Regions from separate parts of the Allobosea sp. 10N428 genome, predicted to be linked through region 1. Evidence: predicted binding sites of a transcription regulator. Region 1 holds the regulator's gene; the other holds the start of a gene.
The links. The regulator LexA, encoded in region 1, represses DNA repair genes until DNA is damaged. The targets are predictions, from matches to a motif close to TGTTCNNNNTGTGTTCNG.

Region 1 (3,407 bases):
TGCGCGACGGAAATGCCAAGAAGGGCGACGTGCTCGGTACGGCGCGCCTCGCCGGCATCATGGCCGCCAAGCGCACGCATGAGCTGATCCCGCTCTGCCACCCGCTGCTGCTCAGCAAGATCGGGGTCGATCTGGAGATCGACGAGGCCTTGCCGGGTGTGCGCGTGCGCGCCGAGGTGAAGATGAAGGGCCAGACCGGCGTCGAGATGGAGGCGCTCACCGCCGTGTCCGTCGCCTGTCTCACTGTCTACGACATGGTCAAGGCCGTCGATCGGGCGATGCGGATCGAAAATATCCGGCTGCTGCACAAATCCGGCGGCCAGTCCGGCGACTACGAGGCGAAAGCCCGCTGATGGCGCTCACCCCGGTCCCCGTCGCGCGCAAGGCGCTGCTCGATAGCATTCCGGGGCCGACCGGGGCGGAAACCCTGCCGCTCGCGCAATGCGCCTGGCGGGTGCTCGCAGCCGATCTGAAGGCGCTCAGAACTCAGCCGCCCTTCGCCAACTCCGCCATGGACGGGTACGCCGTGCGCGGCGACGACATGGCTGAAGGCGCCGCCCTCTCTGTGACCGGCGAATCGGCCGCCGGGCGGGCCTTTGACGGTACGGTCGGGCCGGGCGAAGCCGTACGGATCTTCACGGGTGCGCCGATGCCTGATGGTGCCGACACCATCCTGATCCAGGAGGACGCCGACGGCGTCGGCAGCCCCACCATCCGCGTGCGGGTGCCCCCGGCCAAAGGCAAGTTCCTGCGCCGGGCGGGGCTCGATTTCCGCGAAGGCGACGCCCTGCTGTCGGCCGGACGCGTGCTCGACAGCGCCGCACTCGGGCTCGCCGCCGCGATGGGCCATCCCTCGCTGCCGGTCCGGCGCAAGCCGCGCGTCGCGATCCTGGCGACCGGCGACGAGCTGGTGGCGCCGGGCGAGCCTGTCGGGCGCGACCAGATCGTCGCCTCCAACTCCTTCGCGCTCGCCGCGCTGGTCGAAAAGGCCGGTGGCACCGTGCTCGATCTCGGTATCGCGCGCGACGACCATGCCGATCTCGCCAACAAGATCGGCATGGCGCGGGCTGCCGATGCCAACGTGCTGATCACGCTCGGCGGCGCCTCGGTGGGTGCCCACGATCTCGTACAGGAGGCGCTGACGCGGGCCGGGATGTCGCTTGGCTTCTGGAAGATCGCGATGCGACCGGGCAAGCCGATGATGACCGGCCGGCTCGGCCGGATGGTCGTGGTCGGGCTTCCCGGAAACCCGGTCTCCTCGATCGTCTGCGGCCACCTCTTCGTGCTGCCGCTGATCGAAGCCCTGCTCGGCCTGGCCGATGCGGATCGCGATCGCAGCATCCCCGCCCGCCTCGGCCGCGACCTGCCGGGCAATGACGAGCGTGAGGATTATCTGCGCTCGGAGCTGGCGCTGACGCCCGATGGTTGGGTTGCAACGCCTTTCGACCGGCAGGATTCCTCCATGCTCGGCACATTGGCGCGGGCGCAGGCGCTGACGATCCGCCCGGCCCATGCTGCGCCGGCCAGGATAGGCGACCTCTGCCGTATCCTGCCGCTGCTGTAGACAGGCGCCCTCGCGCGAACGGGTTGCGGAACACAAGGCGAACAGTTATGGTGTTCGTGATTTGTTTCGAATCTACGCTTTTCCGGGGCCGGCGGGATCATGCTGACACGCAAGCAACACGAACTCCTGCGCTTCATCCAGGAACGCTTGCGTGAGAGCGGGGTGCCGCCCTCCTTCGACGAGATGAAGGACGCGCTCGATCTGCGCTCGAAATCCGGCATCCACCGGCTGATCATGGCGCTGGAGGAGCGCGGCTTCATCCGCCGCCTGCCCAACCGGGCGCGTGCGCTCGAAGTCATCAAGATGCCCGATGGACTCGGTACGCCGCAGCAGCGGCCGCGTTTCAGCCCTGCGGTCGTCCAGGGCGGGCTCGGCACGCAGCCCAATCTCGGCAAACCCCGCCCCACCGCTGATGAGGACAGCCGTTCCTCCATCGCGATCCCGGTCATGGGCCGCATCGCCGCCGGCACACCGATTTCGGCCATTCAGAACCGCAGCCACACCGTCTCGTTGCCGCCCGACATGCTCGGCTCCGGCGAGCATTACGCGCTCGAAGTGCGCGGTGACTCGATGGTCGAAGCCGGAATCCTCGACGGCGACACCGTCATCATCCGCAAGCAGGACTCGGCCAATACCGGCGATATCGTCGTGGCACTGATCGACGACGAGGAGGCCACACTCAAGCGGCTGCGCAAACGCGGCTCCTCGATCGCGCTCGAAGCCGCCAATCCCGCCTATGAGACGCGTGTGCTTGGGCCGGACCGGGTCAAGATTCAGGGCCGCCTCGTCAATCTGATGCGGCGTTACTGAAGCCGCTCGACCTCGGCTTCGCCATCGGCGGATGCTGGCGGAATGCTGATGCTCGTTGCAGCGGGCGCCGCCAGACGCGGTTCGCGTCGGCGGCTCCACGGCCGATCGGCTGCGCTGGGCTCTGAGATGCGGCTGCTCCATCCCGACGCCGTGCGGTAGAGCGAGCTCGCGCCGTCGCGCGACAGTCCCATTCGCTCGATCAGCCGGGCCTTGCAGGCGCCGCTCCAGGGAATGGCGGTGACGACGAGGTCGGCCCGCAGGCAATCTTCGATGATCGCCAGCCGGTCGCGCGTGTAGGAAATCATGCGCTTGTCGGCCGTTTGCGCAACACAACCCAGTTGATCGCAAGCGATGCCGGCGCGCAGCGTCGGATCGTCCGGCGAGCGGCTGTCGCCGTCGGCACTCAGCCATTGCTGCAGCACGAAGCGGCTCGGCTTGCCGGCGACCGCAAGGCGTCCATCGAGGCCCCGCACCGCCAGCCCCGAACCGTCGCGTTCGATCAGGATTTCCGGCCGCTCCGGCTTTCCGGCGATGGCGACGCCGAGCACGATGGGGACCGCCGCCAGCCAGCGCCATGCCGTGGTCCAGAGCGTCAGCCAGAGCAAGGCCAGCACAAAGCAGGTCAGCACGGCCGGGCTGAAGGCGGCGATCATCACGGTGGAATGGTCGATGCTTGCGACCCAGTGCGCCACCTTGAGCACGACATCGGACGCCAGCCCCATCAGCGCCCAGGCGGGCCAGTCCAGCCCGAAGGGATAGGCCAGCACGCCGAAGACGGCGGCCGGCATGACGAAGAGCGAGACGAAGGGCAGCGCCATCGCGTTGCCGAGCAGGCCGAAGGGGTTGAAGGTCTGGAAGTGATAGGCCCCGAAGGGCGCTGTCGCCGCCGTCGCCAGCAAGGTGGTGACGATGATGCCGAGCGCCGCTGCCCAGACCGGCCCGAGCGGCCATGGCAGGCTCGGGGGCGGCTCCGTGCGTTTTCGGCTCTCCCAGCGTTCGGCAAAGGCGATCAGGGCAGCAACCGCGCCGAATG
Region 2 (3,407 bases), 390 kb from region 1:
TCGGGAAAGCGGATCGCCTGAAGCGACGAGGTGATCATGATGAAGGGCCGCTGCAACAGATCGAGCGCCAACATGGGCCCCGCAGCGGCCTGGCCGAGCGAGCCGAGCAAGACGGTCTTGAGAGCGAGCGGCATGAGCAGGGTCGCGACGCCGGCGCCGGCCGTGATCCCGCCATAGACCAGATGCCGCGTGGCGATATCGGCCTGCCAATGCATGGCAAGAGGCATCACCCGGCGCGACCGGGCCCAGGCGATGACGCAGTAGATGATGTTGCCGGCCAGCACCCCGGCCAGCACATGGGCGAAATCGGGGCTGATCGCAGCGCCGGCGATCGTTGCCGCGGCCAGGATCGTCGCGCGTGCACCCTGGAGCCAGGAGAACAGCCTGAACTCCTGCCGGAAACGCAGCATGGTCAGATGCAGTTCGCCCGCACCCTGCAGGATCGCCGCCATCGCGCCGAGCAATCCCAGCCAGACCGGAGCGCCGAGGAGCGGGGCAAGGAAGGCTGCGAGCAGGCAGAGGCCCGCGCTTCCCGCGAGCTCGACCATGATGACTCCACGCTCGGCCTGTTCGCTGGTCTTGTCCGGGCCCGGATAGAAGCGGCTGGAGGCGGCGCGGATCCAGTGGAAAAACGCGATATCGGCAAACTGCACGATGGAGGCGAAGAGCGAGTAGGCAGCGTAGTCCGACGCCGGCAGCAGATTGGAGACGACGATGAGAAGGCCGAAAGCCAGGAGCGATTGATAGAAATACGCGCCCAATGCGGTGATCTTGGCCATCAGGCGGCAACTCCGCCTGCGATGCGCGCGGCGGAGCCATCTCGAGTCCCGCCGAAACCGATACCGGAAGCCATGGAAATTCAACCCTCCGGCCAAAGGCCTTAGGGCAAAAAGGTTGATACTTCCGCGCTGTCCGCCTGAAGGATCAGTAGAAATGCAGGGCCGTCAGGCCGGCCGATGCAGCAATCGCAGCGAGCCACCACAACCAGCGGCCCGCATGGCTTTCGGCCTGCGTCAGCGGCGCGCCGATGACGTCCTCATGTCCGAAGCTCTCTCCCGCAAGCCGCGCGGCACGCTGCAGCCCTGCGATTCCCGTAACCGGCACTGAGCGACGCGACACCACGGCCATTTCTTCCCCCTGCCCCGATCATAGCTCATTGCGGCTGTCCGCATAGGCCCGATCTGTTTCCGATCCTCGACGGCGATGGTTAACGCAGACTGAACGCGCCAGTTCCGATGCCCCTTATGCCAGGGCAACGTCACATGCCGATGACGACCGGTGCACCGTTCCAACGAGAGAGTTCCGATGTCTCGGGGGACTGTCTATAAGCGGAGCGACGAGGCGCGACGCCCGACGCCGCTACCGAGCCGGATCGGACTCCGGATGAAACAAGCACATCGCAAAATCCGTCCTTCATGCACTAGAATTGGACGGAACGAATCAGGAAACGTTAGGCAGTGATGGACGAGAACGGCGATCTTTTCGGCGGGGAGCCGGAGCGGCCTCGCGCGGCTGATCCCAAGCCGGAAGCGCGCTCGCCGGCCGCGGCTCCGAAGGCGCCCGCGCCCGCAGGAAACGGCGCGCGCAACGGCACGCTTTCCGAGACCGGCTATGACGCTTCCGCGATCGAAGTGCTCGAGGGGCTGGAACCGGTCCGGCGCCGGCCCGGCATGTATATCGGCGGCACCGATGAGCGCGCACTGCACCACCTCTTCGCCGAGGTGATCGACAACGCCATGGACGAGGCGGTGGCGGGACACGCCACCTTCATCGATGTCGAGTTGTTCGAGGACGGCTCCATCGCGGTGACGGACAATGGCCGCGGCATTCCGGTCGATCCCCATCCGAAATTCCCGGGCAAGTCCGCGCTCGAAGTCATCATGACGATACTGCATGCCGGCGGAAAATTCGATTCCAAGGCCTATGAGACTTCGGGCGGCCTGCACGGCGTCGGCGTCTCCGTCGTCAATGCCCTGTCCGACCGGCTCGAGGTCGAGGTCGCGCGCGGCAAGACGCTCTACCGCCAGATCTTCTCGCGCGGCCTGCCGCAGGGCCCGCTGGAGACCGTCGGCGCCGTCGCCAACCGGCGCGGCACCAAGGTGCGCTTCCATCCCGATCCTCAGATTTTCGGCGAGGGCGCGCATTTCTCGCCCGCTCGCCTGTTCCGCATGGCGCGTTCCAAAGCCTATCTCTTCGGTGGCGTCGAGATCCGCTGGACCTGCGCGCCGTCGCTGCTGAAGCCGGAAGGCGATGTCGCGGCGGAGGCCGTGTTTCGTTTCCCCGGGGGCCTGCGCGACTATCTCGGCCGCGAGATCGAGGGTAAGGACCTCGTCGCCGAGCCGATTTTCTCCGGCAAGATCACCAAGGAAGGCGGCCACGGCTCGCTTGAATGGGCGGTGGCCTGGCTCGCGACCGGCGAGGACGGCTTCTCCTCCTCCTATTGCAACACGATCCCGACGCCCGAGGGCGGCACCCATGAGCAAGGCCTGCGCATCGCCTTGCTGCGCGGACTGCGGGACCATGCCGAGCGCATCGGCCAGTCCAAGCGCATGGCGCAGGTCACCTCCGACGACGTGATGGCAACCTGCGCGGCCATGCTTTCGGTCTTCATCCGCGAGCCGGAATTCCAGGGCCAGACCAAGGACAAGCTGGCGACGCTCGAAGCCTCCCGCATCGTAGAGGGCGCCGTTCGCGACGCTTTCGACCACTGGCTTGCGGCCGCGCCGCAGCAGGCGCTGCGCCTGCTGGACTGGTCGGTGGACCGTGCCGAGGAGCGTCTGCGCCGGCGCCTCGAAAAAGAGGTCTCGCGCAAGACCGCTACGCGCAAGCTGCGCCTGCCCGGCAAGCTCGCCGATTGCTCCAATGCCGGCGCGGCTGGTTCCGAACTCTTCATCGTCGAGGGCGACTCGGCCGGCGGCTCAGCCAAGCAGGCGCGCAACCGTTCCAACCAGGCGATCCTGCCGCTGCGCGGCAAAATCCTCAACGTTGCCAATGCGACGCGCGAGAAGCTTCACGCAAACCAGCAACTCGCCGACCTGATCCTGGCGCTGGGATGCGGTATCGGCGCGCAATTCCGCGAGGACGATCTTCGCTACGAGAAGGTCATCGTGATGACAGACGCGGACGTCGACGGCGCTCATATCGCCTCGCTGCTCGTCACCTTCTTCTGGCGCCAGATGCCGCGCCTGATCGAGAAGGGCCATCTCTACCTCGCCGTCCCGCCGCTCTACCGGCTCCAGCATGGCGGCAAGAGCATCTATGCCCGCAACGATGCTCATAAGGACGAGCTGCTGGAGACGGCGTTCAAAGGCAAGAAGCCGGAGATCTCGCGATTCAAGGGCCTCGGCGAGATGATGCCGGCCCAGCTCAAGGAAACCACCATGGATCCGAGCAAGCGCATCCTGCTC

Region 2: a site for LexA is predicted at 1,432-1,449, ahead of parE (DNA topoisomerase IV subunit B). Genes of this name have one in related genera too.

Annotation. Positions count from the first base shown of each region.
Region 1 covers NZ_JBFTIC010000002.1:515,408-518,814, forward strand. Annotated here, with positions in the region: gene moaC (cyclic pyranopterin monophosphate synthase MoaC) at 1-353, shown strand, start outside; gene AC1DDA_RS08860 (molybdopterin molybdotransferase MoeA) at 353-1,564, shown strand; gene lexA (transcriptional repressor LexA) at 1,664-2,374, shown strand; gene AC1DDA_RS08870 (ComEC/Rec2 family competence protein) at 2,368-3,407, opposite strand, start outside.
Region 2 covers NZ_JBFTIC010000002.1:122,100-125,506, forward strand. Annotated here, with positions in the region: gene AC1DDA_RS07045 (hypothetical protein) at 1-779, opposite strand, end outside; gene AC1DDA_RS07050 (hypothetical protein) at 925-1,119, opposite strand; gene parE (DNA topoisomerase IV subunit B) at 1,461-3,407, shown strand, end outside.